4 regions of the Kineococcus rhizosphaerae genome follow, and region 2 is predicted to be linked to each of the others. Evidence: riboswitches for the same ligand, from Rfam matches in the RefSeq annotation. Region 2 holds a riboswitch; each other region holds the start of a gene.
The links. Region 2 has a riboswitch for S-adenosylmethionine ahead of CLV37_RS22230 (sulfurtransferase). Riboswitches for the same ligand answer to the same signal wherever they lie in the genome.

Region 1 (7,882 bases), on a different contig from region 2:
CCCGCGTCCTGGGCGCCCCGCGAGAACGCTCCAGGACGCTCGAGGTCGACCCGCGACACGCCGACCTTGATTCCCGGCGGTTGCGCGTGGCAATCTCCCCTCAGGTCATGAGTGCCAGCGACAAGCCCCGGCTCGCTGGCCGGCAACCCTCCTCCGCGGTGGGGTGCCCCGGGTGACGACCTGGCCGGTCCCGAGGTGGGCCCGGCAAGCGCGGACCTCGCCGGGGTGATCCCGGTCCTCCCGGCAGGGTCCACTTCCCGAGGAGACCTCGTGTCGACGAGCACCCTGTCCCCCAGCCGTCCCGCCCCTCGTGCGGCCTGTCGCCCGGTGGCCCCGCTGCTGCCGGTCGTGGGCGCCGACACCGTGGTGCCGCTGGCCACGGGCGGGACCGCCACCTACGCCAACCTCGACAACGCCGCCAGCGCGCCGGCCCTCAGCGCGGTGGCGGCCCGCGTCGCGCAGGTGCTGCCGCACTACGCCAGCGTCCACCGCGGCGCCGGGTACCTGTCCCGGGTCTCCACGGCGCTGTTCGAGCAGGCCCGCGAGCAGGTCGGGCGGTTCCTCGGCGCCCGGGCCGACGACGTCGTGGTCTTCACCCGCAGCACGACCGACGCGCTGGACCTGCTCTCCCGCGCCGTCCCCGCCGGTGCCCGGGTGCTCGTCGCGGACGTCGAGCACCACGCGAACCTGCTGCCCTGGCAGCGCTCGGCGGCCACCACGGTGGTGCGCGGCGGTGCCGACGCCGAGGAGACCGCTGCCCTGCTGGAGGCCGAGCTGGCCACCGGGCAGTACGCGCTGCTCGCCGTCGCGGGCGCCTCCAACGTCACCGGCGAGGTGCTGCCGCTGCGCCGGCTGGCCCGCGCCGCGCACGCGGCCGGGGCCCGCATCGCCGTCGACGGCGCCCAGCTGCTGCCGCACCGGCGCGTGGACGTCGGCCGCGACGAGATCGACTGGATCGCCCTGTCCGGGCACAAGCTGTACGCGCCGTTCGGCGCCGGCGCCCTCGTCGGCCGCCGCGACTGGCTCGACGCGGCCGAGCCGTACCTGGCCGGCGGCGGCGCGACGCTCGACGTCAGCCACGACGCGGTGCGCTGGGCCTCCGGCCCGGACCGGCACGAGGCCGGGTCGCCGAACGTGATCGGCGCCGTCGCCCTGGCCCAGGCCTGCGCGACGCTCGCCGCCCTGCCGGACGGTGCGCTGGAACGTCACGAGGGCGCGCTGCGCGCCCAGCTCGTCGACGGGCTCAGCGCCCTGCCGGGCGTCGAGGTCGTCCGGGCGCACCCGGCCGACGCCGTGGGGGTCGTGACGTTCACCGTCGCGGGCCGCTCGGTCTCCGAGGTCGCGGCGTACCTGTCGGCGGAGCACGGGATCGGCGTGCGCGACGGGCGCTTCTGCGCGCACCGGTTCGCGAACTCCCTCGGCCTGGTCGCGGGCGGGCTGCGCGCCTCGACGGGGGTCGGGACCGGCTCGGCCGACGTCGAACGGCTGGTGGCCGCGGTGGAGCGGTTCGTGACCACGGGCCCCGAGCTCGAGTACGGCCTGGTGGACGGTCACTGGGGTCCGCTCACCGACGCCCGGCCCGCCCCCGAGACGTTCCTCGACCCGGTGACGGAACTCGGGTAAACTCACCGGCGAAGGTCACGAGAACCAGCGACAAGCCCTGGCTAGCTGGTCGGCAACCCTCCCCCGCGGTGGGGTGCTCCAGGTGACGACCCGGCCGGAGGAAGACCTCCGGCAAGCGCGATGACCCGCCGGACGCCTGCGTGTCGTCAAGACAGCAGGAGGAGAACCGTGTCCGAACTCCACCTCTCCGTGGCCCTGGAGTCCACCGGGTGGCACCCCGCGTCCTGGCGCGAACCCGGCGCCCGCGCCGACGAGCTGTTCACCGCCGCGTTCTGGCGCGACACCGTCCGCGAGGCCGAACGCGGGCTGTTCGACCTCGTGACCATCGAGGATTCCTTCAGCCTGCAGGGCAGCCACTTCGGGCTACCCGACGACCGCACCGACCGGGTCGCCGGCCGCCTGGACGCGCTGCTCGTCGCGGCCCGGCTGGCGCTGGTCACGCAGGCCGTCGGTCTGGTCCCCACCGTCACGACGACCCACACCGAACCGTTCCACGTGTCCAAGGCGCTCGCGACGCTCGACCACGTCAGTTCCGGCCGCGGCGGCTGGCGGGCCCAGATCGCCCCCCGCGCCCACGAGGCCGAACTCTTCGGACGGCGGTCGATCCCCGTGGTCTCCCGCGAGACGTTGCAGGACCCCGAGGTCGCCGCGGCGGTCGAGGACCTGTTCGCCGAGGGCCGCGCCGTCGTCGACACCGTGCGGGCGCTCTGGGACTCCTGGGAGGACGACGCGGAGATCCGCGACGTCGCCTCGGGACGCTTCGTCGACCGCACCAAGCTGCACCGGGTCGCGGTCGAGACCCCCTGGTTCTCGGTCCTCGGCCCCTCGATCACGCCCCGTCCCCCGCAGGGACAGCCCGTGGTGACCGCACTGGCGCACGCGCGGACCGCGTACGAGTTCGCCGCCGCGAGCGCGGACGTCGTGTTCGTGACGCCGCACGAGGCGGCGAACGCCCGCGAGATCGTCGCCGAGGTGCGTGCCGCGGAGGCCGCCGTCGGCCGGACGGGAACCCCGCTGCAGGTCCACGCCGACCTCGTGGTCGCCCTCGGCCCCGACGCCGCGGCCGCCCGCAACCGCCTGGACCGGCTCGACACCGTCGACGGTGAGGCGTTCGGCTCCGACGCGCTCGTCGTGGCCGACTCCCCCGCGGGCCTGGTCGAGCGTCTGCTGCTGTGGCGCGAGGCGGGGATCGAGGGGTTCCGGTTCCGTCCGGCGGTGAACGCCACCGACCTGCCCGCGCTCGTCGACGAGGTCGTGCCGCTGCTGCAGTCCGCCGGGGTGTTCCGCCGGGAGTACACCGGCACCACCCTGCGCGACCACCTGGGGCTGGCCAGGCCCGTCAACCGCTACGCCGCAGTCTGAGGAGGACCCGATGAGCATCCCCGACGGCAAGCCCCGCAAGCAGATCGTCCTCGGCGCCCACCTGCCCGGCGTCAACCACCACACCGTCTGGCAGGACCCGGCCGCGGGCAGCCAGATCGACGTGCGGAGCTTCGCCCACCTGGCCCGCACCGCCGAACGGGGTTTCTTCGACCTGTTCTTCCTGGCCGAGGGCCTGCGGCTGCGCGAGCACGCGGGCGAGATCTACGAGAACGACGTCGTGGGCCGGCCGGACACCTTCACGGTGCTGGCCGCCCTGGCCGGGGTCACCGACCACCTGGGCCTGGCCGGGACCATCAACACCACGTTCAACGAGCCCTACGAACTGGCCCGCGAGTTCGCCTCCCTCGACCACCTCTCCGGCGGCCGCGCCGCGTGGAACGTCGTCACCAGCTTCGACGCGTTCACGGGCGCGAACTTCCGGCGCGGCGGCTACCTCGACCGCTCGCAGCGCTACGAGCGGGCCGAGGAGGTGCTCCTCGCCGTCCGCGCCCTGCGGGACTCCTGGGGCCCGGGCGACGTCCTGGCCGACAGCGCCACCGGGCAGTTCCTGGCCCGGCACGGCGTGGGGGCCTTCGAGCTGCACACGAACCAGTTCGACGTCCGCGGCCGGTTCAACGTCCCCCGTCCGCCGCAGGGCCACCCGCTGATCATCCAGGCCGGCGTGTCCGACCAGGGCCGGGAGTTCGCCTCCGCCAACGCCGACGCGATCTTCTCCCCCTTCCGGCGCACCGACGACGCCGTCCCGTTCTACCGCGACGTCAAGGCGCGGGCGGTGCGTCACGGGCGCCTGGCGAGCGACGTCAAGATCCTGCCCTCGGCCGGTGTCGTCCTCGGCGACAGCGCCGCCGACGCCGCCGAGAAGGCGCGCGAGCTCACCCACCAGCAGGTCAGCCCCGCCACCGCCCTCGCGCTGGCCGAGCAGGTCTGGAACCGCGACCTGTCGCAGCTGGACCCCGAGGGTCCGCTGCCGGAGTTCGACGCCGACACCACCGCGCCGCCGCGCTGGAGGGGCCGGGCGATCCACGACCCCGACCTGAACGCGGTCGTGGCGCGCTGGCGCGAGATCGCCGCGCGCGGGGGGCTGAACCTGCGCGAGACCGTCATCGAGGTCACCGCCCGCGCGACGTTCGTGGGCACGCCCACCACGGTCGCCGACCAGCTCGACGACTTCGTCCAGAACGACGGCTCCGATGGTTTCATCCTGCACCCGCCCGTGGTGCCGACCGGCCTCGACGAGTTCGTCGACACGGTCGTCCCGCTGCTGCAGGAACGGGGTTCGCTGCGCACGGAGTACACCGGGACGACGCTGCGGGAGAACCTCGGCCTGTCCCCGGCCCGGGCGGCGCAGCCGGCGTGAGCGTGGAACTGTCCGTCCTCGACCTCGTCCCCGAGAGCGAGCACGAGGGGCTCGGTGCGGGCATCGCCCGGACCCTGGAACTGGCCCGGGCGGCCGACGACTGGGGCTACCGCGGGTTCTGGCTCGCCGAGCACCACCTGTCCCCCGGCGTCTCGAGCTCGACCCCCGCCGTCCTGGCGGCGCTCGTCGCGTCCTCGACGCGGCGCCTGCGGGTGGGCTCGGCCGCGAGCCTGCTGGCCGTCACGACACCGGCCGTCGCCGCCGAGCAGTGGGCCACGATCGCCCGGGCCGTCGGCGGCCGCGTCGACCTGGGTTTCGGCCGGGTCCACGGCCCCGCCCCCGCGGGGGCCGAGCGGCCCGGGGCGAGCGGGTCCCGGGTGGTCGACGGGCTGCCCGTGCCCGCCGCGCCGCCGCCCCTGTGGCGCGACCCGGCGCTCGTCGAGACCCTCACAGCGACCGCGCGCGTGCTGGGCGTCCACCGCGCCGACGCGCCGCCGTTCGCGGACGAGCTCCGCCTCGCCCTGGACCTGCTGCGCGACGGGCACACCGACGCCGAGGGCCGCACGCACGGCAGTTCGCTGCTGTCGGGTGCGCCCGTGGACGTGCACGTGCTGGCCTCCAGCGGCGGCGAGTCCGCGCGGGTCGCCGGCGAACTCGGCCTGCCGCTCGTCGCGAACTACCACGTGGCTCCCGCCTCCGTGCTGGACACCGTCGCCACCTACCGCGACGCGTTCCGTCCCGGCGTCCTGCCCGCCCCGCGGGTGGCCGTGTCGGCCGACGTCGTCGTGGCCGCGACCGACGCCGAGGCGCGCGAGCTCGCCCGTCCGTACGCGCAGTGGGTGCTCGGCATCCGCCGCGGCACCGGGGCCGTCCCCATCCCCTCCCCGCAGGAGGTGGACGCGTTCACCTGGTCCGCCGAGGACGAGGCGCTCGTCGCCGACCGCCTCGAGGGTCACGTCGTCGGCTCGCCGGAGACGGTGGTTCCCCGGCTCGAGGCGCTGGCCCGGGTCACGGGGGCCGAGGAGATCCTCGTGACGACCGCGACGTACCGTGCCGCCGACCGGTTCCGCTCCTACGAACTGCTCGCGCAGGCGTGGCGCGACCGGTCGACCGTGCACCTGCCCGAACCCGCCCACGCGACCGCGTGAGCGCCGAGAACACCAGACCACAGGAGTGACGTGAGCGAGACCACCCTCCCCGAGGCCCCCCTCGTCGACGCCGAGACCGCCGGCCGCGCCGTCGCCGGTGGCGCGTTGTTCGTCGACGTCCGCAGCGACGCCGGCCGCGCCGCCCACGGTGAGCTGCCGCAGGCCGTCGTCGTCGCCAAGACCGACGTCGGCCGCAAGTTCGCCGTCGGCGAGCCCGGCGCGCTGGAGCAGCTGACCGACAAGGACCAGGAGATCGTCGTGATCTGCGGGTCGCCCGCCGGGTCCGGCCCCGTCACCGCCGAGCTGCTCGCCGCGGGCTTCACCAACGTCGTCCAGGTCGACGGCGGTTTCCCGGCGTGGAAGGCCGCCGGACTCGCGACCGAGGAACCCGTGCAGGCCGGATGAGCACCACCACGGAGAACCCCGTGTCGGACGGCGCGACCACGCTGACCGTCCGGTCGGCCCGCCCCGACGAGCTGGCCGCCGTCGGGGAGCTGACGGTGGCCGGGTTCTCCGTGGGCCCCTACCCGCCCGACGCCGCGCGGGCAGCGCTCCTGCGCGACGCCGCGGGCCGGGCCCGCACCGCCGACGTCCGCGTCGCGGTCGAGGGCACGGGCGAGGACCTGCTGGGCACCGCGACCCTGGCGCCCGGGGGCACCGAGCACGCCCGCTTCGCCGGACCCGACGAGCTCGAGTTCCGGCTGCTGGCCGTCTCCCCCGCCGCCCGCCGCCGCGGACTGGGCGCCCTGCTGCTCGAGGACGCCGTCGCGCAGGCGCGGGCCCGGGGTTTCACCCGGGTCGTGCTGGACACCGGGGCGCGCAACGAGACCGCCCAGCGCCTCTACCACCGCTCGGGCTTCACCCGGCTGCCCGAGCGGGAGGACCGGCTGGGCGGTGGCGGTCTGCGGCTCGCCGTGTTCGGCCGGGACGTCGACCCCGCTCCCGGGGTGCTCGTCCGGCTGGCCCGGCCCGGGGAGCTCGATGCCGTCAGCCGGCTCGCCCTGGACGCCTACGCCGCCGACGGCGACCTGCCCGACTGGTACGCCGCGCAGGTCGCCGACGCCGCGACGCGGACCCGCGAGGCCGAGCTGTGGGTCGCCGTCGACGCCGTCACCGGCGAACTGCTCGGCACGGTGACGCTGCCTCGTCCCGGGCGGACCCTGAGCGCCACGGCGCTCGACGGGGAGCTCGACCTGCGCCTGCTGGCGAGCGCCGTGCCCGCCCGCGGTCGCGGCGTCGGGACGGCGCTCGTCCGGCACGCCCTCGACGTGGCCCGCTGGCGCGGACTGCACCGCGTCGTGCTGAACTCCGCCCCGCGGATGACCGCGGCGCACTCCCTGTACACCACCCTGGGTTTCGTGCGCCTGCCCGAGCGCGAGACGCGCGTCGTCGAGGGCGGCACCCTGCTCGCCTTCGGGTACGACGTCGTCCCGCTCGCGGGCGACGACACCCTCTGACCCACCCCTCCCGGCGATCGAGGAATCTTCCGCCGTGATCGAGGAATCCCCGGCTCCGAGGCCTGCCGTGCCGTCCTCGATCGCGGCGTGAGATTCCTCGATCGCCGGAGTGGGGCCACCCTTCGGCGTGGACGCCCCCGCCGTCACCGACCGGAGCACCCTTGCGCCCGTCCGACCCCCGCACCGCCGTCTGGCTCGTCTGCCTCGGCACGGGATTCGTCACCCTCGTCGACCAGAGCATGGTCGGCGTCGTGGTCCCGGCCCTGCGCGCCGACCTGGGCGCCACGCCCACGCAGGTGCAGTGGATCCTCGCCGGCTACTCGCTGACCTTCGGGCTGGCCCTGGTCCCCGCCGGCCGGCTCGGCGACGTCCTGGGGCGCCGGTTCCTGCACCTCAGCGGCTTCGTCGTGTTCGCCGCCGCGGCCGTGCTGTCCGCGACGGCGCACGACGCCTGGACGGTCGTCCTCGCCCGGGCGCTGCAGGGGCTCGGCGCGGGCGTGGTCAACCCGCAGGTGCACGGCACGCTGCAGACGGTGTTCCGCGGCCCCGAGCGGGCCCGGGCGTTCGCGGGGTACTCCGTCGCGACGGCCTGCTCGTCGGCGTGCGGTCCCCTGCTGGGCGGGCTGCTCACCGGGCTCGGGGGCCCCGGCCTGGGGTGGCGCCTCGTGCTGGCGGCGAACATCCCGATGGCGGTCCTGCTCCTGCCCGTGGCCTTCCGCCACCTGCCGCGGGTGGCCCGCCGGCCGCTGCCCCGCGGCGGGCTCGACCTGCCGGGCAGCGCCGTCGTCGCGCTGGGGACGCTGTGCCTGCTGCTGCCCTTCGCGACGGGACGGGTCTCGGCCGGCGTGCTCGTGCCGTGCCTGCTGACCGTCGTGGTCCTGGCCGGGGTGCTGCGCTGGTGGGAGCGGCGCGCC
Region 2 (4,466 bases):
GGTTCCACCACAACGGTTGCCGGGAACCCTGGTGCTACAGGTCGCGCCCGTAGCAACGGCTGTGGACGACCGCGTCGTACGGCGGGTACACGGGGACGGGTTCCCAGCCCGCACGCTCGTACAACGCCACGGCCTCGGGCTGGAGGTTCCCCGTCTGCAGCACGAGCCGGCTCACCCCGAGGTCGCGGGCGGACTGCTCGACGCGGCGCAACGCCTCGGCCGCCAGCCCCCGCCGCCGGTGGGCGGGGTCGACGAAGACGCGTTTGACCTCCCAGCGCACCGGCTCCCCGTCGACGGCGAGCCGGCGCAGGCTCGCCGTCGCCGCGGGTTCGTCCCCGCCCAGCGCCAGCCACGTGACGGCGACCTCCGACGCGGACGGACCGGGCGGGTGGTACCGCGGACCACCGTCGGGACGGGCGTAGCGCGGTCCGACCTCGGCGTCCATGAGATGGCGCAGCCGGACGACCCGGGGGTCGTCCCAGCCCGTGGCCACCCAGGTGACCACGGGCAGCGGCTGGACGGTCACCGGCGCGCGAGCGGGGACGCGAAGGCGACCGCCACGCGGTGGACGGCCTCGCGCAACTGCTCCGGCGTGAGGTCGGAGAAGCCCCACCGGAAGCGGTCGCCGAACTCGTGCGGTCCGACGGGGCTGAAGTACCGGCCGAGCGGGAAGTCGACCGCGTTCTGCCGGGCGGCCTCGAGCGCCTTCTCCAGGTCGATCGCCGGGTCCAGGACCCGACCCCAGACGAAGATGCCACCGTCGGCGGCGGGGACCTCGAGGACTCCGCCCAGTTCCTCACCCACCGCGGCGATGAGCGCGTCGTGCCGTTCGCGCAGCACCGAGCGGCTGTGCCGCAACGCGTCACTGAGGGCACCGGGAGCGGCGAGGAACCGGTGGACGCCGCGCTGCACGACGAGCGAGGTGTGCTGATCGGAGTCGCGCCGGGCGTCGAGGACGGCCCCGATCAGCCACTCCGGCCCGGCGATCCACCCGAGCCGCAGCCCTGGCCCCAGGGTCTTGGAGAACGTGTTGACGTGCAGCACCTGCCCGGAGGCGAGGTCCAGGTCCTCGGCGGGGTCCCCGTCGAACCGCAGCTTGCGGTACGGGTCGTCGGACAGGACGAGGAACCCGTACTGCTCGGCGAGCTCGACCAGCCGGCGCCGCGACGCCGTCGGGGAACTGGTCCCGGTCGGGTTCTGGAAGTCCGGGATCGTGTACAGCAGCTTCGGGCGCAGCCCCGCCCGGAGCTGGGTCTCGAGGTCGTCGAGGTCGATGCCGTCGGGCCCCGTGGCCACGGGCCGGGTGTCGACGCGCCGTTGCCGCAGGAGGGTGAGGACGAGGGGGTACGTGGGGTTCTCGACCAGCACGACGTCCTGGGGGTCCAGCAGCGCGTCGAAGACGAGCGCGAGCCCGTGCAGGGCGCCGTTGGTGACCGCGACGCGGTGCGGGACGGTCCCCTCGTCGGTCGCGATCCACTCCCGCAGCTCCGGCAGGCCCAGCGGGACGGAGTAGCGCAACGAGGGCGCGGCCGGGTCGGCCAGTTCGTCCGCGAACGCCCGCGACAGGCCCGCCAGCGGCAGGGTGTGCGCGCCGGGGGTGCCGCCGTGCAGGCCGATGGTCCCCTCGACGGTGCTCGTCGGGCGGGGGCCGAACCCCACGGCGGGCAGGACGTCCTTCGCACGGCGGGACAGCAGGTGCGGACCGGCGTCGAGGGAGGCGATGTCGTCGCGCAGGATCGTCACCGGGTCACCCGGCCCGGCTCGGTCCCGAGGGCGATCGGCACGCGGACGGCGTTGCCCCACTCGGTCCAGCTGCCGTCGTAGTTGCGCACCTCCGGCAGACCCAGCAGGTGGGTCAGGACGAACCACGTGTGGCTGGAGCGTTCGCCGATGCGGCAGTAGGCGATCGTGGGCCGGGTCGGGTCGAGCTGCGCGCCACCGGTCGTGTAGAGGGCCTCCAGCGCGGCGCGGTCCTTGAACCGGCCGTCCTCGGCCGCGGCCTGGGCCCACGGGACGTTCGCCGCCCCGGGGACGTGCCCACCGCGGACGGTCCCCTCCTGCGGGTAGTCGGGGATGTTCGTCAGCTGGCCGCTGTACTCCCCCGGCGACCGGACGTCGATGAGCTGACCGCCGAGGTGCTCGCGCACGTCCGGCAGGAAGGCCCGGATCGAGGCGTCGTCGCGCTCGACGACGGGGTACTGCGTCGGGGTGCGCTCGACGACGTCGGTCGTGACCTCGCGCCCCTCGGCCACCCAGGCCGCTCGGCCACCGTCGAGCAGCCGGACGTCGGCGTGCCCGAACAGGCTGAAGACCCACAGCGCGTAGGCGGCCCACCAGTTGTTCTTGTCGCCGTACACGACGATCGTGTCGTCGCGACCGATCCCCTTGCGCGACAGCAGCTCGGCGAAACGCACACCGTCGACGTAGTCGCGGGTCACCTGGTCGTTGAGCTCGGTGTGCCAGTCGACCTTCACGGCGCCAGGGATGTGACCGGTGTCGTACAGCAGGACGTCCTCGTCGCTCTCGACGACGACGAGACCCTCCCGCCCGAGGTTCTCGGCCAGCCAGGAGGTGCTGACGACGCGGTCGGGGTGGGCGTAGGCGGCGAACTTGGGATCGCTCGTGTCGGGCTGGACGCCGGCGGTGGCGGAGGTGGTCGTGGACATGCGGGAACTCCGGGAGGGGTCGGTACGGGAGGGGCAGCGGGACGGTCAGCTACAGGCGCTGCTGCACCGACGGCACAGGTCGACGACCCGCCGGTTGGAGGCGTGGAAGTGCCGCGCGGGGACGCACGGCGTGCGGTGCTGCATCGATCCTCCATCGTTCCTGGCGGAAGCACCCGCACCCGTTCGCACGGGGGGTTGCTGCGGCGTCGCGGAGCCAGGTCTCTCAGCCGCTCTTGATGGTTGCCCGGACACTGTCGCCCGACCGCGATCGGGTTGTCAATCCCCCGGTGAACCCCGGGGACCCCTCACCGCCTCACAGGGCCTTGCCGGGGTTCAGCAGCCCCAGGGGGTCGAACACGGCCTTGATGCCCGCCTGCAGCGCCCGCACCTGCGGGGTGAGCTCGTCGGCCAGCCAGCGCTGCTTCGCGGTGCCGATCCCGTGCTCGCCGCTGATCGTCCCGCCCAGGCGCAGGGCCGTCGCCACGACCTCGTCGGCCGCCGCCTCCAGGCGTTCGGCGCCCCCGGCCACGTCGTCGGCGAACAGCAGCGGGTGGAAGTTCCCGTCCCCCGCGTGGGCCACGGCACGCACCGAGACCCCGTGCACGGCACCGATCCTGGTGATCTCGCGGTGGAACTCCCCGATGCGCGACAGCGGGACGGCGACGTCCTCGCCCACGGCGAGCTTGTCCTCCAGCGGACCGCGTCCGCTGCGCCGCAGCTCCCAGTGGAACTCGGCGTCCTCGCCGTGCAGCCGGCGCGGGCGGCCACCGGCCCCGCGCAGTGCCGCCTCGACCTCGTCGGCCTCCGCCCGCGCACCGTGACCGTCGGTCTGCACGAGCAGCAGCGCCCCACCCCCCTGCGCCAGCGACGTCCCCGAGTGGGCGTCGATGTCCGCCAGGGTGGGGCCGTCCAGGAGCTCGATGACAGCCGGTCGCGCGGCTCCCGCGGTCAGGGCCAGCAGCCCCTCGGCCGCGGCGTCGACGGAGTCGAACCAGGTGGCGACGGTCTGCTCGTCCACCGGCCGCGGCCGCAGCCGGACGGTGATGCCCACGACGACACCCAGCGTGCCCTCGGACCCGGTGAACAGCCCCACGAGGTCGAGTCCGGTGACCCCCTTGATGGACCGGTGACCGGTCGAGATGAGCGACCCGTCGGCCAGGACCACGTCGAGGGCCAGCACCGACTCCCGCGTCACGCCGTACTTGGCGCAGCGCAGTCCCCCCGCGTTCGTCGCGACGTTCCCGCCGATGCTGGAGGTCCGCCAGCTGGCCGGGTCCGGGGCGTAGCGCAGACCCAACGGCGCCAGGGCGGCGTCGAGGTCGGCGCCCAGGACACCCGGTTCGACGCGTGCGACCTGGTCGGCCGGGGCGATCTCCAGGACGCGGTCCAGCCGCTCGGTCGACAGCACGATCCCGCCGGCCACCCCGATCGCACCACCGGACAACCCGGTCCCCGCTCCGCGCGGCACGACGGGGACGCGGTGCCGGCTCGCCCAGCGCAGGACGGTCTGGACCCCGGCGACGTCGGCCGGGCGCACGACGGCGAGGACCCCCTGCGGGGCGTCGACCCGGGAGCGGTCGGTGACCTCGTGGGCGGCGAAACCCGGGTCCACCGCGCCGGGGAGCTCACCGGCCAGCTCGGCCAGCGGACCGGTGAGGTCGGTGGGGACGGCGGGCAGCAGTTCGGTGGTCATGTCGGGGTCTCCGTTCGCAGTGCGCGGTTCGCGGGGTCCAGCGGGTGAACCCGGGATCGTCACGGGTGGGGCGGACGGCGCCACCATCGCACAGTCGCGCGCGGCCC
Region 3 (7,882 bases), on a different contig from region 2:
GCGGCCGTGCGGTTGCCGCGGCTGGCGCGCAGCACCACCACCAGCGTCACCGCGACGAACACGACGAAGATGGCGACGTTGACCAGGGGTTCGCCGACGTCGGTCACCGCTGCACCTCCGTGCCGCGCGCGACGCGCTGCTCGACCTCGTGCCGCAGCGCCTCCGCGGCGGGGTCGAAGCGCCGGTTCGCCCACCGCACGTACACGGTCGTGATGGCGAAGGTCGAGACGAACTGGCCGAGGCCGAACAGCAGCCCCACGGTGATGTTGGAGCCGGCGACCCGGGTGCTCATGAACCCGTGCGCGTAGTCGGCGAGCAGGACGTACGCGGCGTACCAGACCAGGAACAGCGCGGCCAGGGGCAGGACGAACCGGCGGAAGCGCCGGCGCAGGGCCTGGAACTCGGGGGAGGAGCGGACGTCCTCGTACGGGTCGTCCCCGGGGGCGGGAGCGGGCATCGGTGACCTCCTCGTCAGCGTGGTCCGAGGCTAACCCGATCCTGGGCCCGCATCCAGGTACCGCACAGGTGCGTCGCGAGCGGCGCGTCGTGACCGGCTCGGCGGGGGGCTCGGCGGGGCCCGCCGGAGGCTCGGCGGGGGGCCCGGGTGCGGGCCCGGCTGTGAGGCCGGCCACGGCCCGGCACCCGCCGGGGCGCCGGACCGTTGTGCCGCGTGTGAACGGGTACCTGGCCATCGTCAACGCCGCCGCCGGATCGGCCCGCGCCGACGCCGTCGAGGCCGTCGTGGGGGAGCTGGGCCGCGCCGGCGACGTCGAGCTGCGCCGCACCGGGGACCTGCACGACCTGCGGAACGCCCTGCTGAGCGCCGACGGGCGCCGCCTCGTCCTGCTCGGCGGGGACGGGTCCCTGCACGCCGCGCTGCAACTGCTGTGGGACGCCGGCCGGACCCGCGACGTGGGACCCCTCGGCGTCGTCCCGCTGGGCACCGGCAACGACCTGGCCCGCTCGTTGCGGCTGCCGCTGGACCCCGTCGCCGCCGCCCGCGTCGCCGCGACCGGCCGCCCCCGCGGTCTGGAACTGCTCGTCGACTCCCACCAGCGCATCACCGTCAACACCGTCCACGCCGGGATCGGGGCCTCGGCCACCGCCAAGGCGCAGCGGCTGAAGAAGGGCCTCGGCGTCGCCGCCTACCCCGTCGGGGCCGCCTGGGCCGGCATCAGCGCCGGGAGGGGTTTCGCGTTGCGCGTCGAGGTCGACGGGAAGGTCCTCACCCCGCCCGGCCGGCCCGTCCTCATGGCCGGCATCGGCATCGGCGGCACCATCGGCGGGGGAACCCCCCTGGTGCCCGGCGCCGACCCCCACGACGGGCTCGCCGACGTCGTCGTCAGCACCTCCACCGGACCCCTGGCCCGCCTCGGGTTCGCCGCCGGGCTGCGCCGCGGCGTCCACGTCGAACGGCAGGACGTCGTGACCGCCACGGGCAAGGTCGTCGAGATCCGCGCCGAGGACGGCACGTTCCGGCTGAACTCCGACGGCGAGGTCACCGACCCGCAGACCTCCGAGCGGTGGGAGATGCACGCCGACGTCTGGCAGGTCGTCTGCCCGTGATCTTCTGGCCGACTCCTCACGGCGCCCGGGTTCGTGCCCGCCGGTCCCCGCCACGCAGCGACTCCGTCGGCGTGGCGGGGGCCGGCGGACACGAACGCGCCGATCGTCGTCGGCCCTACCTCCTCATGACCCCGCGGGCGAGGCGGTTGCCGATGACCTGCCCCACCTGCACGATGACGATGATCGTCGCCACGGCGACGTAGATGATCCCGTAGTCGTACTGCTGCTTGCCGTAGCTGATGGCGTACTCGCCCAGCCCGCCGCCGCCGACGATCCCGGCCTGCGCCGTCATGTCGACGATCCCGATGAAGATGAACGTATACCCCAGGATGAGTGGCCCCAGGCCCTCGGGGACCACGACGCCGACGAGGATCGAGAACCGCGAGGCCCCCACCGCGCGGGCCGCCTCGACCACCCCCGGGTCGACGCTCACGAGCGACTGCTCCACGATGCGCGCCACGGCGAACGCCGCCGCCAGCGAGATCGCGAACGTGACGGCCGTCGTCCCGATGCTCGTGCGCACCACCGCGATCTGCAGCGGCGTGATCGCGGCCAGGAAGATGACGAACGGGATGGGCCGCACCAGGTTCACGACGAACCCGATGACGCCGAACACCAGCCGGTTGCCGAACAGGTTCCCGGGGCGGGTGGCGTACAGCGCCGTCCCGAGCACCAGCCCGAGCACCCCGGAGACGACGAGCGAGACGAGCGACATGAGCAGCGTCTGCCAGATCGCGTCCTTGTACACGTCGAGCGTGTCGAGGAAACCGCTGAAGTCCATGCTCAGACCTCCTCGGTCGCGTGGATGCCCCCGGCGCGCAGCGCGTCCAGCGCCGCGTCGACAGAGGGCCCGGTGAGTTCGTAGGTCAGCGACCCGGTGCGGCGCTCGCGGATCTCCGAGACCCCTCCGTACACGAGCTCGGCGGTCGTGCCGGTGTCCCGGAACGCGGTGTCGATCCGCTGCTGCAGACCGGCCTCGTCGGTGATGCGGACGCTGACGAGGCGTCCGGGGTGCTGGTGACGCAACCGCACCAGGGTGTCCGCCGAGGGGCGGTCGTGGGTGGCGCTGCGCACGAAGCGCTGCGCCGCAGGCGTCTGCGGGTCCGAGAACACGTCGTACACGTCCCCGATCTCCACGAGCCGGCCGTTCTCCATGACCGCGACCCGCTCGGCGATCTGGCGCACCGCGTCCATCTCGTGGGTGATGACGACGATCGTCACCCCGAGCTCGGAGTTCACCCGGCGCAGCAGCGACAGCACCTCGGTCGTCGTCTCCGGGTCCAGCGCGCTCGTCGCCTCGTCGCACAGCAGCAGCGGCGGGTTCGTCGCCAGCGCCCGCGCGATGCCGACGCGCTGCTTCTGCCCGCCCGACAGCTGCTCGGGGTAGGAGTGCGCCCGGTCCAGCAACCCCACGAAGTCGAGGAGCTCGGCGGTGCGCCGGTCGCGTTCGGCCTTGGCCACGCCCGCGACCTTCAACGGGTACGCCACGTTCCCGGCGACCGTGCGGGACCGGAACAGGTTGAACTGCTGGAAGATCATCCCGATCTTCGAGCGGGCCGCCCGCAGTTCCCCCTCGGACAACCGCGTGAGGTCCTGCCCGGCGACCAGGACGCTGCCCGACGTCGGCTTCTCCAGCGCGTTGAGCAGCCGGACGAGGGTCGACTTCCCGGCCCCCGAGTAGCCGATGACCGCGAGGACCTCGCCGGTCTCGACCTCCAGCGAAACGGCGTCGACCGCCGTGACGGTGGACCCGTCACGACGGTCGAAGCTCTTGCTGACGTCCGTCAGCGAGATGAGAGCGGTCACTTGCCCGCGGCGGCCTTCGCGTCGGCCTCGACCTTGGTGGTCTCCGCCTGCAGGTCCGCGGCAGGGGTGTCCTGGACGACCGCGCCCGGGTTCTCCTCGAGGAAGACCTTCTGCACGGCCGGGTCGTGCCACAGCGCGGCCAGGTCCAGGTACGTCTGGTTGGCGACGTCGGCCTTGCGGGCGGCGAAGATGTTCACGTACGGCGCCGCGGCCGGGGACGACGGGTCGTCCTTGACGATGATGTCGTCGACGGGCAGCTTCGCCTTGGTGGCGTAGTTGTTGTTCACGATCGCGGCGGCCACGGACCCGGACTGCAGGGCGCTCGCGGTCTGGTCGGCGGCGACGGTGGTCACCTGGACCTTGGACGACTCGATGTCGTTCGTCTTGGAGAACGCGGTGCCGCCGTCCTTCAGCGTGACCAGACCGGCCTGCTGCAGGACCAGGAGGCCGCGGGCCTCGTTGATCGCGTCGTTCGGGATCGCGACCTTCGCGTCGGCGGGCAGCTCGGCGACGGACTTCGCGGTCAGGGAGTACAGCGGCAGCGGGTACACGGCGGTGGCGCCGATGGGCTGCAGGTCGTCGCCCGACGTCGCGTTGTAGTTCGCGAGGTACTGGATGTGCTGGAACTGGTTGAGGTCCAGCTGGTTCTGCGACAGCGCCGGGTTCGGCTGGGTGTAGTCGGAGAAGTTCACGAGCTCGACGTCCACGTCGTACTTCGACTTCGCGAGCTCGACGTAGGGCGTCCAGTACTTCAGGGACTTGTCGGCGACACCGATCTTGACGGTCTTCGCGGCGGCCGTGGAGCCGGCGGCCGTGGTCTTCGCGGAGTCGTCCCGGGTGCCCAGGACGATCGCCACGACGACGACCACGACGACGACGACGGCGGCGATGATGCCGTAGAGGAGCCCACGGCGCTTGGGCTTGTCGGGAAGGGCGGGGGCGGTGGACACGAAGGCACTCCGGGTGGTCGTACGGGCGGGCGCGCGGCTCGCAGCTACCGTGATCGACGGCGTCCGACGATCCGCGCTTGCCGGACGGGTTCGTCCGGCCAGGTCTTCACCTGGGGCACCCCGCCGCGGAGGAGGGTTGCCGGACAGCGAGCCAGGGCTTGTCGCTGTCACTCATGACCTGCCCGAACCTTAACACCGCCTGGCGGGCAGCAGAAACGGGTTCGGGTGCCGCACGTCCGCCCGGCTCCGGGCGGACCGGTGGGCTCAGCCCAGGACGTGGGGGAGCACGACGGCCTGCGCCGCGATCGTGCGCCCGTCCGTCGTCGTCACCGACGGGCTGCCGTGCAGGACGTACCCGTCCGCCAGGGCCGCGCTCACCTTCTCGCAGAACGACCGGTCGTCCGGGCCCGTCAGGAGCCGGTAGGCCAGCTTCTCGCCGGCGGTGCCGGGGGTGCTCTCCTCGCTCACGCGGACAGGCTATCCCGCGCGTCGCGCACGCTCAGGTACCCCAGGGAGGCGTCGGCCAGCGCGTCCGCGCGCTTGGTCGGCGACCCCGGCGACCACCGCTTCTCGTCGTACTCCACCGCCGTGCGCCGCAGCGCGGCCAGGCTCACCGCCAGCTCGGCGTCGAGGCGCCCGGCCAGCTCGGTGGCCGTCGGCGCCGCCGGGCGCAGCCCGCTGCCCTCCCCGGCACGGATCCGGGCGAGCACCTCGGGGTCCACCCCGTCCTCGCGGGTCCAGAACCGCACCGGCCGCTCGACCACGTGGTTCCACACCGGCGCCTGCCCGGACCGGAAGAACAGCCGCACCGGCTTCGTCTCCAGGCTCGAGGCGGCCAGCCACTGCCCGGCGGCCGGCGGGCGCGTGCCGAAGGCGCAGTCCTCCTCGCGCGCGTTCGTCACCAGCGCGACCCGCACGCCGTCCACGTCGTCGACGTCGTCCGTCCGCGGCCCCAGCAGGGGCCCGAACACCCACGCCTGGAAGACCCGCAGGCGGATGATCCCCTCGGGCTGGCGGCCCACGTGCGCGCAGCGGTCGGCGACGTCCTCGAGGGTCCTGACGGCAGTGGTCCACTTCACCCCCGCAGTCTGTCCGAGGTTGCGGGCGCGCCCCGCGGGGGGCCTAAGCTTCGGCGGTGGATTCGACCGAGCTCAGGGCCCTGCAGAAGCCGTTGAAGGACGCCTACCGCGAGGACCCGGCCGAGGCGCTGGTCCCCGCGCGGGCCGTGGCGGTGCTGGACGGGCAGTCCATCGGCGTCTCGGTCGACGGTTTCGCCGGCACCACCCGCGCCGGGCTGCACCCCGCCGCCGGCGGCGACGGCACCGAGGCGTGCTCGGCCGACATGCTCTGCGAAGCCGTCGCGGCGTGCGCCGGTGTCACCCTGCGCAGCGTGGCGACCGCCATGGGCGTCGAGCTGCGCAACGCGTCGGTGACCGTCGACGCCCACTGGGACGCCCGCGGCACGCTCGGCGTCGCCCGCGAGGTGCCGGTCGGGATCACCGACGTGACCATCACCTTCGACTTCACCTCCGACGCCGACGAGGCGACCGAGGCGAAGATGATCTCCCTGGCCGAGCGCTACTGCGTCATCGCCCAGACCCTGCAGACGCCGCCGAAGGTCGTCGTCCAGCGCGCGTGACCCTCGGGGCGCGCTCGTCGCGGCGTCCTGTCCGGTCCGGTTCGTCGGACCGTTGACGCATCGGTGCGAAAGGTTCGTACCGATGCGTCAACGGTCCCGGACCCGGGTCAGCGGCGAGCCTCCTGGGCGCGCACCGCCGCGCGCCCGAACACCGCGACGACGGCGAACCCGACCGCGAACGCCAGCAGCACGCCGAGGTTGGCGTAGGCCCACCCGCCGTCGCGGCCCCCGATCGGCCCCAGCAGGTACCCCTGCCAGGTCAGCCAGCTCGCTCCGCCGTTGGTCACCAGGCCCCAGCCCAGGAACGTGGCGACGACCATCGTGACCACGGGCAGCACGCGCACCGATCCGTAGCGCCCGCGGGCGTCGAGCAGCTCGGCCTCGGCGTACCCGCCGCGCCGCGCCGCGAGGTCGGCCAGGAAGATCCCCGCCCACGCCGCGATCGGCACCCCCAGGGTGATGAGGAACCCCTGGAACGGGATCAGGAAGTTGGCCGAGAAGAAGGCGATGTAGACCGCGCCGGCGATCATCAGGACCGCGTCGACGAGCACCGCGACGGGCCGCGGGACCCTCAGCCCCACGTTCAGCAGCGCCAGGCCCGAGGAGTAGATGTCCATGACCGCGCCGCCGACGAGGCCGAGGACGGCCACCACCACGAACGGCACGAGGAACCACGTCGGCAGGATGCCGGTCAGCGCCCCGACGGGGTCCTGGCCCACGAGTTCGCTCAGGCCCGGGTTCGAGCCCACGACGAGCGCGCCGAACACGAGCAGCACCGCCGGGCCGAGCGAGGAGCCGAGCGTCGTCCACACCACGACCCCCGCGCTGGAGGCGTCCCGCGGCAGGTACCGGGAGTAGTCGGCCGCCGCGTTGGCCCAGCCCAGGCCGAACCCGGTCATGACCATCGTGAAGGCGCCGACGACCGCGGCGGTGTCCCCGGCCGGGATCGCGCTGACCGTCGCCCAGTCGACGGAGCCCGCCGCGAAGACGACGTAGGCGACGGTCAGCACCGCCGTGACGACCGTGATCCAGCGCTGCATGCGCATGATCACGGTGAACCCCAGCGTCCCGCCCAGGACGATCAGGCCCACGACGACGAGGAGGGCGACGAGCTTGGTCCCCGTCCCGCCGCCGGCCCCGAGCCGGCCCAGCACCGTCGAGGTCGCCAGCACCGCGACCGCGGCCAGCGACGTCTCCCAGCCCAGCGTCAGCAGCCACGACACCAGGGACGGCAACCGGTTCCCGTGGACCCCGAACGCGGCGCGGGACAACGTCATCGTCGGCGCCGAGCCCCGCTTGCCCGCGATCGCGACCAGCCCCACGACCACGTACGAGGCGACGACGCCCACGACCGATACGGCGCTCGCCTGCCAGAACGAGATCCCGAACCCCAGCACGAACGAGCCGTAGCTGACGGCCAGCACCGAGACGTTGGCGGCGAACCAGGGCCAGAACAGGTCGCGGGGCCGGCCGTGGCGTTCGGCCTCGGAGACGGCGTTCACGCCGTTCAGTTCGACGTCGACACCGCCCACCCGGGTCCGGGGGGTCGCGGGAACCTCGCTCACGGTGCCTCCTGCTCCTGGTCGCGGTCCAGCGCTGCTCGCTGGCTCCAGCCTCGGGACGAACCTGTCGGTGCCTCGCGTCCACGACCCGGACGACGGGCACCACCGTGCCGCTCACCGCTCACGCCCGCTCCTCGTGGACGTGCCGGAACCGGGCCGCGGGGTGGTCGGCGGGCAGCCTGGCGCGACCCGCCCCGAAGACCGCCTCGCGCAGCGTAGAGGGCGCCGCGCCCGGGCGGCGGTCGGCGACGAGCCCGCGACGGCGCAGCTCGGGGACCACCTCGGCGCAGAACTCGGCGTAGGAGCCGGGCACCACGAACGGGGTCACGTTGAACCCGTCGGCCCCCGTGTCCGCGAGC
Region 4 (7,882 bases), on a different contig from region 2:
CGCACGACGACGCGAAGGCCCCGGACGGGCCGGTCGTGCCGCTGTTCCGCGACTGGCTGGAACAGCACTTCGCCTGAGCGTCGCAGGGCGTCAGCGCCGGTAGCCCGCCAGCGCCTCCAGGCGCGCGATGCGCTCGGCCATGGGCGGGTGGGTGGAGAACAGCTTCGCCACCCCCTGCCCGCGGAACGGGTTCGCGATCATCATGTGGCTGGAGTTCACGAGCTCTCGCTCGGGCGGCAGCGGCAGCTCACGGGTGCCCAGCTCCAGCTTGCGCAGCGCCGAGGCCAGCGCGAGCGGGTCCCCCGTCAGCTTCGCGCCGTCCTCGTCGGCGTCGTACTCGCGGGTGCGCGAGATGGCGAGCTGGATGACGGTCGCGGCCAGCGGCGCCATCAGGGAGAGCAGCAGCACCGCCAGCGGGTTCGGCCGGTCCTCGTCGCGGCCGCCGCCGAGCATCGAGCCGAAGAGCGCCCCGAACTGCGCGATCGAGGTGATGACCCCGGCGAGCGCCCCCGCGACCGAGCTCGTGAGGATGTCGCGGTTGTAGACGTGCATGAGCTCGTGGCCGAGGACGCCGCGCAGCTCCCGCTCGTCGAGCATCTGCAGGATGCCCTCGGTGCAGCACACGGCGGCGTTCTCGGGGTTGCGGCCCGTCGCGAAGGCGTTGGGCGCCATGGTCGGGGAGACGTAGAGCCGGGGCATGGGCTGGCGGGCCGTCGTCGACAGCTCCCGCACGATCCGGTACATGCCGGGCTGCTCGGCCTCGGAGACGGGCCGCGCGCGCATCGAGCGCAGGGCGAGGGCCGCGGAGTTCCAGTACCCGTAGGCCGAGGTGCCGACACCGAGGACGACGAAGACGAGCAGAATCACGGGCGCTCGGAAGGACGAGGCCAGCAGGGCGCCGATGAGGAGCAGGACGGCCCAGATCGCGCCGAACAGGACGGCGGTCTTCAGGCCGTTGTGGTGCCGGTGCATCCAGTCCCTTCCCCCGTGCGAGGTTCCCCAGGGCTGAACGCCCCGGGCCCCCCGCGCGTTCCGGTCAGCGGTGCCGGCCCGTGACGGCCGTCACGACACCCAGCGCGATCATCGAGGCGCCGCCGACGCGGGTGACGGTCCGCAGCCGGGCGGGCCGGCCGAGGAAGGCCGAGCGGACCCGGGCGGCCAGCAGTCCCCAGCCGCTGTCGCAGACGAGGCCGATGAGGACGGGGACGAGGCTGAGCAGGGCCATCTGCACGGGGACCGGACCCGCCGCGGGGTCGACGAACTGGGGCAGGACCGCCGCGAAGAGCACGAAGACCTTGGGGTTGCTGACGCCGACGAGGACCCCGGCGCGGACCGCCCGGCCCGCCGACCGCTCCGGCCCACCGGCGGGTCCGGGGGCCGTCCCGGGGGTGTGGCCGGCCCCGCGCAGGGCCTGCACCCCGAGCAGGACGAGGTAGGCGGCCCCGGCCAGCTTGACGACCTCGAGCGCGACGTCCCAGCGCTGCAGCACCGGCCCGAGCCCGACGGCGATCACGAGGGCGGCGCCGAGGCTGCCGAGGGAGTTGCCGAGCACGCTGGCCAGCGCCGCCGCGCGGCCGTGGGCCAGGGCGCGCCCGACGACGAACAGCACGCTGGGACCGGGCACGAGGATGATCACGGCGCTGGTGGCGGCCAGCGCGAGGACCTGCTCGAGCGTCAGCGGCACCCCGTCAGCGTAGGCGTCCGACGGTTGCGTGATGCATGTGGACTGTGAGTGACTTCGCTGAGACGCCAGGACGGGTGGACACGGGAGGTGCGGGTGACGACGGGCACCGACCGGCGGGCCGGGACCCTGCTCGCGCTGGCCACCGCCCTCGCCGCGACCGACAGCGTGGAGGACGTGGCGCTCGCCGTGCGGGACGTCGCGCGCGCGGACCTCGACGCCTGCTACGCGGCCGTGTCCATGATCGAGGGGCCCTGGCTGACGACCCCCGCGCTGGGCCAGCTCGACGACGACACCGAGCAGCGCTGGCTGCGGTTGCCCCTGGACCTCGACTCCCCCGCCCACCGCGTGGCCCGCTCCGGCCGGCCCCTGGTCTTCGCCACCCGCGACGAGCTCCTGGGGGCCTTCCCCGGCATCGCCGACCCGCTGCGCCGCACCGGCTTGCGCGCCGGCTACGTGCTGCCGCTGCTGATCTCGGGCGGGTTCCGGATCGGGGCGCTGAGCATCGCGTGGGACGAGGACCGGCCCCTCGTCGAGGAGGACCGGCAGCTGGTGACGGCCTTCGCCGGCGCGACGGCGCAGGCGGCCCGGCGGGCCCAGCTGTACCGCGAGCGCCGCGACGTCGCGCACACCCTGCAGGCCGCGATGCTGCCCGAGCTGCCGACGCTGCCGGGCCTGGAGCTGGCGAGCCGGTACCTGCCGTGGTCCCCGACCGACGAGCAGGTCGGCGGCGACTGGTACGACGTCATCCCGGTGCCCGACGGCGGGGTCCTGCTGCTCATCGGGGACGTGGCGGGACACGACATCGAGGCGGCGGCCCGGATGGGCCGGGTGCGCTCGATGTTCCGGGCCCTGGCCGTCGACCACCCCGAGGAGGACCCCGCCGCGCTGGTGAGCCGGCTCGACCACGTCCTCGACGTCCTGCACGACCAGACGCTGGCGACGATGGCCGTGGTGCGGCTCGACCCGCCGGGGACGCCGCGGACGGTGCGGTGGACGACGGCCGGGCACCCCCCGCCGCTGCTCGTGGACCCCCGCGGGCGCAGCTCGGCGCTGCTGCGCGAACCGGACCTGCCGCTGGGGGTGGCCCCGGACCGCCCCCGGCACGACCACGAGCTGCCGTGGCCGGCGGGCGGTTCCCTCGTCCTGTACACCGACGGGCTCGTCGAGCGGCGCGGGCGGGACGTGGGTGAGGGGATCCGGGACCTGCGCAGCAGGCTCGAGCGGACGCACACCGAACCCCTGGAGGCGCTGCTCACCGAGCTGGTCGCCGAGCACGCCGCCACCAGCGAGGACGACTGCGCGGTCCTGGCCGTGCGCGACCTGCCCTGACCCCCCGGCCCGCGGGGTCAGGGACGCCGGTGGGAGGCGCCGACGTGGTCGGCCGGCAGCCGCGGGCCGGCCCCGAGCCGTTCGCGCAGGGTCGTGCCCGGCGCGACCCGCGGGGCGATCCGGCCCCGGCGCTCCAGCTCGGGCACGAGGTGGTCGACGACGTCGGCGAAGGTGCCCGGCAGCGTGGCGTACATGAGGTTGAACCCGTCGACGTCGGCCTGCTCGGCGAACTCCTCGAGCTGGTCGGCCACGGTCTGCGGGGACCCGGCCAGCACCGGCCCGCGCCCGCCGACGGTGACGAACCGCGCGAGGTCGTCGATCGTCCACTCGCGGTCGGGGTCGTCGGTGAAGCTGCGCAGCGCGGAGCGGTTGGCGTCGGTGGTGACGTGCTGCAGCGTCTCGCCGGGGTCCAGACCGGCGAGGTCGACCCCGGTCCAGCCGCCGAACAGCGCGAGGGCCCCCTCGCGGCTGGCGTGCTCGCGGTAGTCGGCCAGCAGGGCCCGCGCCTCGGCGTCGGTGCTGCGCACGACGGCGGTCAGGCCGGCGTACACGGCGACCGAGCGGGGGTCGCGACCGGCTTCGGAGATCTTGCGGCGCAACGAGTCCACCGACCGGCGGGCGATCGCGGCGGTGGGCGCGATGACGAAGACGCACTCGGCGTGCCGGGCGGCGAACTCCTGCCCGCGCGGGGAGGACCCCGCCTGGAAGATCACGGGCGTGCGCTGCGGGGACGGTTCGCACAGGAACGCGCCGGGCACGTCGAAGTAGCGGCCGTGGTGGTCGATGTCGTGGACCTTGGCGGGGTCGGCGTAGACGCCGCGCGCGGTGTCGCGCACGACGGCGTCGTCCTCCCAGGACCCCTCCCACAGCTTGTAGCAGACCTCGAGGTACTCCTCGGCGACGTCGTACCGCTCGTCGTGGGCGACCTGCGCGGAGAAACCCAGGTTCCTGGCGGCGGAGTCGAGGTAGCCGGTCACGACGTTCCACGCGACGCGGCCGTCGGTGAGGTGGTCCAGCGTCGTCAGCCGCCGGGCCAGCGAGTACGGCTGCTCGTAGGTCGTCGTGACGGTCAGCCCGAAGCCGAGGGTCCGCGTGACGGCCGCCATGGCCGAGACCGCGGCCAGCGGGTCGTTGACGGGCACCTGCACGGCGCCGCGCACGGCCGCGTCGCGCGAGCCGGCGTAGACGTCGTAGGTGCCGAGGACGTCGGCGAGGAACAGCGCGTCGAACCCGCCGCGCTCGAGGAGCTGGGCGAGGTCGGTCCAGTGCCGCAGCGTGCGGTAGTCGGCGCTGCGGTCCTCCGGGCGCGACCACAGGCCGGCGGCCTGGTGCCCGACGCAGGCCATCGTGAAGGCGTTCAGCCGCAACGGGTTCACCGGGCACCCGCGTCCAGGGGCGCGTGCGCGGTCTCGCGGGTGAGCGCGGCCGAGACGGTCGTCAGGACCGCCAGGAGCGAGAGGTAGCCCGCGACCAGCCACGGGCGTCCGCCCCCGGCCGCCAGCAGCGAGGCGGCGATGAGGGGCGTCAGGCCACCGCCGAGGACGGCCCCGATCGAGTACCCCAGCGACGCCCCGCTGTAGCGGGTGCGGTCGTCGAACTGCTCGGCGAAGAACGCGCCCTGCGCGCCGTACTGGCTGTCGTGGCCGAGGTTGATCGCGATGACGACCGCGCCGACGATCAGGACCGTCGACCCCGTGTCGAGCAGCAGGAAGGCGGGGACGGTGAACACCGCGGTGAGCACCGCCCCGAACAGGTAGACGGGCCGGCGGCCGATCCGGTCGGACAGCAGCCCCCACAGCGGGGTCGCGGCCAGGCTCAGCACCGAGGCCACGAGGACGGCGAGCAGGCCGACGTCGGCGCCGTCGGAGCGGACGTGGTTCGTCAGGTAGCTGAGGGCGAAGACGGTGTAGAGGACGTACGCGCCGTTCTGCCCCAGCCGCATGCCGGTGGTCAGGAGCACACCGCGCCGGTTGCGCCGCAGCACCTCCGCGACGGGCCGGTGGGCCGTGGCGTCGGCCTCGCGCAACGCCGTGAAGGCCGGGGAGTCGGTGACCTTCAGGCGGATCAGCAGGCCGACGACGACGAGGACGGCGCTGGCCAGGAAGGGGACGCGCCAGCCCCAGGCCAGGAAGGCGTCGTCGCTGGTCAGGGCGCGGGCCAGCCAGAACCCGCCGCTGGCCAGCACCATCCCGGCGGCCGAGCCCATCTGCGGGATCGCCCCGAACAGCCCGCGGCGCCCGGGCGGGGCGTGCTCGACGGACAGCAGGACGGCCCCGCCCCACTCCCCGCCGGCGGAGAAGCCCTGCAGGAGCCGGCACAGGACGAGCAGGACGGGCGCCCAGACCCCGACCTGGGCGTGGGTGGGCAGCACGCCGATCGCGGCCGTCGAGACGCCCATGGTCAGCAGCGAGGCGACGAGGACGACCTTGCGGCCCAGGCGGTCGCCGAGGTGGCCGGCGACGGCGCCGCCGAGCGGGCGGGCCACGAACCCGACGGCGTAGGTGGCGAAGGCGGCGATGACGCCGACCGCGCCGCCGACGGTCGGGAAGAACAGCGGCCCGAGGACGAGGGCGGCCGCGGTGCCGTAGAGGTAGTAGTCGTACCACTCGATCGTGGTGCCGACGAAGCTGCCGAGGGCGGCTCGGCGGCGCGCCAGGCGGGCGCCGGGGCGCACGAGGACGTCGGAGGACTGCGTGGTGCTCACGGGGCTCCCATCGGTCCCGGCGGTAGCACCTGCCCTCGCGGGTGGTTGCTGCGACGTCGACGAGCCGGGTCTCTCGGTCGCTCTGGATGGCTGCGCCGAACCTACGACGGGATGATCGGGTGGGCAAACCGCGTCCCGGGGAGCCCGGGACCACGTGCGGTTCAGAGGTTCGTCACAGGCGGGGGTGGGACGGTGCGCCGTGTGAGGGGATCGACACGCTTCGGAGCCGTCTTCGTCCTCCTGCTCGGCTGCGTCGCCGCCGCCGTCCCCGCGGACCCCACCTCCCCGCGCGCCGCCGCCGGACCCCCCGGCGTCCCCGGCGCGGCCACCGCGCAGGGCGTGGCCACGGCGAAGGTCGTGGCCCTCGGCGACTCCGTGCCCAGCGGCGCCCACTGCGACTGCGACCCCTACCCCGCCCTCGTCGCGCAGGCGCTCGGCCCGGCCTGGTCCCTCGACCAGCTCGCCGAGGACGGGGCGACCTCCACCGACACCGCGCAGACCGCGCAGGACAGCCTGGCGACCATCGGCGGCGGCGACCTCGTCCTGCTCGAGACCGGGGCCAACGACCTCGCGCCGTTCGTCGACGCCGACCCGCTGCCCACGCCCGCCCAGGTCGACACCGCGGTCGACGACGCCGTGGACCGGGTGACCGCGACGCTGGACCGGCTCGGCCCCACGGGCGCCCGCGTCGTCGTCCTGGACTACTGGGCCGTCGGGCTCGACGGGGACGTGGCCGCCCGGACCTACACGGGCCCGCAGGAGCAGGTGCAGGACGAGCTGACGGACGCGTTCGACGACCGCCTCGCGGCCGTCGTCGGGCCGCGCGCCACCGTCGTGGGCCTGCGGCCCGTCTTCCACGGCCCCGACGGCGCGCAGGACCCGACGGCCCTGCTGGCCGACGACGGCGACCACCCCGACACCGCCGGCCACGAGGCCATCGCCGCCGCCGTGCTGGCCGCCCTGCACCGGGAGAACGCCACAGGTTCACCGAACATCCCCTGAGAACGACCGCCGGTGCGCCCGCCCGGATCGATGATCGGTGCAGGCACGCACTCGTGCCCGCGTCCGGCTCGGGGGGAGTCGCAGTGAGCCTGTCCAGCACGACCACTCAGGGGGTGGCCATCGGCGTCGCCGCCCTGGCCCTGGTGGCGGTCATCGTCTTCTGGCGCGGCCTCGCGCGCCGCGGCGTCCTGGGCCTGCTGGCCCGCACGGCGTCCCTGGTCGGCGTCAACGCGACCGTCCTGGTCGCGGTCTTCCTCGTCGTCAACAGCCAGTTCGGCCTGTACTCGTCCTGGTCGGACCTGCTGGGCCTCGAGCACGCGACGACCACGACCACGACCACCGCCGCCGGCGGGACGACGCAGGGCTCGACCCCCGTCGACGACGTCCACCCCCGGCCCCTGGACGGCTACGACGGCCGCGTGGTCAGCGTCGACGTCCCCGGCCCGGCGTCCGGGACCACCGGCCAGGTCCTCGTCGTGCTGCCGAAGGACTACGGGAAGGTGAAGGCGCCCGCGGGCGGCTACCCCGTCCTGGAGGCCTTCCACGGCTGGCCCGGCACCCCCCAGCAGTGGCTGGACGCGATGAAGGTCCTGCCAGCCCTCGACGGGGCCGTGGCCGACCACCAGCTCGCCGAGTCGATCGTCGTCGTCCCCGACCTGGAGATCCCCGCGGGCCGCGACACCGAGTGCGTCGACGGCCCGGCGGGCGAACCGCAGCTGGAGACGTGGCTGGCGCGGGACGTGCCCGCCTACGTCGAGAGCCACTGGACGACCAGCCGGAACGCGGACGGCTGGGCGAGCATCGGCCTGTCGATGGGGGGCTGGTGCGCCAACGAGGTGACGATGCTGCACCCGCAGCAGTTCGGTGCCGCGATCACCTTCGGCGGCTACGCCCGGCTGAACCTCGGCTCCTGGCGCCCCTTCGCCGCGGGCAGCCCGCAGGCCAAGCGGTACGACCTCGTCGCCCTGGCGAAGACCGACCCGCCCGCGGTGAAGCTGTGGGCGCTGGCCTCCAAGAGCGACGGCCTGGCCTGGCCCTCGACCTCGGCCCTGGCCGACGCCGCCCACGGCCCGCTGCAGGTCACGCTCGTGACCCAGCAGCAGGGCGGTCACCGCACGAGCATCTGGGCCGGGTTCGTGCCCCAGGCGCTGCAGTGGCTCGGG

Region 1: another riboswitch for S-adenosylmethionine. It lies ahead of CLV37_RS18425 (LLM class flavin-dependent oxidoreductase); the one in region 2 lies ahead of CLV37_RS22230 (sulfurtransferase).
Region 3: another riboswitch for S-adenosylmethionine. It lies ahead of CLV37_RS17635 (MetQ/NlpA family ABC transporter substrate-binding protein); the one in region 2 lies ahead of CLV37_RS22230 (sulfurtransferase).
Region 4: another riboswitch for S-adenosylmethionine. It lies ahead of CLV37_RS09750 (MFS transporter); the one in region 2 lies ahead of CLV37_RS22230 (sulfurtransferase).

The regions. Positions count from the first base shown of each region.
Region 1 covers NZ_PVZF01000009.1:280,611-288,492, forward strand. The annotation lists SAM riboswitch class IV at 104-217, shown strand; gene CLV37_RS18420 (aminotransferase class V-fold PLP-dependent enzyme) at 271-1,623, shown strand; SAM riboswitch class IV at 1,637-1,747, shown strand; gene CLV37_RS18425 (LLM class flavin-dependent oxidoreductase) at 1,744-2,985, shown strand; gene CLV37_RS18430 (NtaA/DmoA family FMN-dependent monooxygenase) at 2,996-4,363, shown strand; gene CLV37_RS18435 (LLM class flavin-dependent oxidoreductase) at 4,360-5,511, shown strand; gene CLV37_RS18440 (rhodanese-like domain-containing protein) at 5,542-5,916, shown strand; gene CLV37_RS18445 (GNAT family N-acetyltransferase) at 5,913-6,968, shown strand; gene CLV37_RS18450 (MFS transporter) at 7,130-7,882, shown strand, end outside.
Region 2 covers NZ_PVZF01000014.1:13,027-17,492, forward strand. The annotation lists gene CLV37_RS22220 (GNAT family N-acetyltransferase) at 35-526, opposite strand; gene CLV37_RS22225 (aminotransferase-like domain-containing protein) at 523-1,743, opposite strand; gene CLV37_RS22230 (sulfurtransferase) at 1,740-2,666, opposite strand; SAM riboswitch class I at 2,815-2,909, opposite strand; gene CLV37_RS22235 (FAD-binding oxidoreductase) at 2,980-4,359, opposite strand.
Region 3 covers NZ_PVZF01000009.1:103,679-111,560, reverse strand. The annotation lists gene CLV37_RS17660 (solute symporter family protein) at 1-107, opposite strand, end outside; gene CLV37_RS17655 (DUF485 domain-containing protein) at 104-457, opposite strand; gene CLV37_RS17650 (diacylglycerol/lipid kinase family protein) at 673-1,566, shown strand; gene CLV37_RS17645 (methionine ABC transporter permease) at 1,682-2,347, opposite strand; gene CLV37_RS17640 (methionine ABC transporter ATP-binding protein) at 2,350-3,372, opposite strand; gene CLV37_RS17635 (MetQ/NlpA family ABC transporter substrate-binding protein) at 3,369-4,322, opposite strand; SAM riboswitch class IV at 4,391-4,501, opposite strand; gene CLV37_RS17630 (DUF1737 domain-containing protein) at 4,587-4,790, opposite strand; gene CLV37_RS17625 (DUF7711 family protein) at 4,787-5,401, opposite strand; gene CLV37_RS17620 (OsmC family protein) at 5,458-5,961, shown strand; gene CLV37_RS17615 (purine-cytosine permease family protein) at 6,069-7,526, opposite strand; gene CLV37_RS17610 (NtaA/DmoA family FMN-dependent monooxygenase) at 7,645-7,882, opposite strand, start outside.
Region 4 covers NZ_PVZF01000004.1:112,970-120,851, forward strand. The annotation lists gene CLV37_RS09725 (alpha/beta hydrolase family protein) at 1-77, shown strand, start outside; gene htpX (zinc metalloprotease HtpX) at 91-972, opposite strand; gene CLV37_RS09735 (LysE family translocator) at 1,037-1,684, opposite strand; gene CLV37_RS09740 (PP2C family protein-serine/threonine phosphatase) at 1,778-3,013, shown strand; gene CLV37_RS09745 (LLM class flavin-dependent oxidoreductase) at 3,031-4,389, opposite strand; gene CLV37_RS09750 (MFS transporter) at 4,386-5,717, opposite strand; SAM riboswitch class I at 5,722-5,810, opposite strand; gene CLV37_RS27480 (SGNH/GDSL hydrolase family protein) at 5,919-6,719, shown strand; gene CLV37_RS27485 (alpha/beta hydrolase) at 6,803-7,882, shown strand, end outside.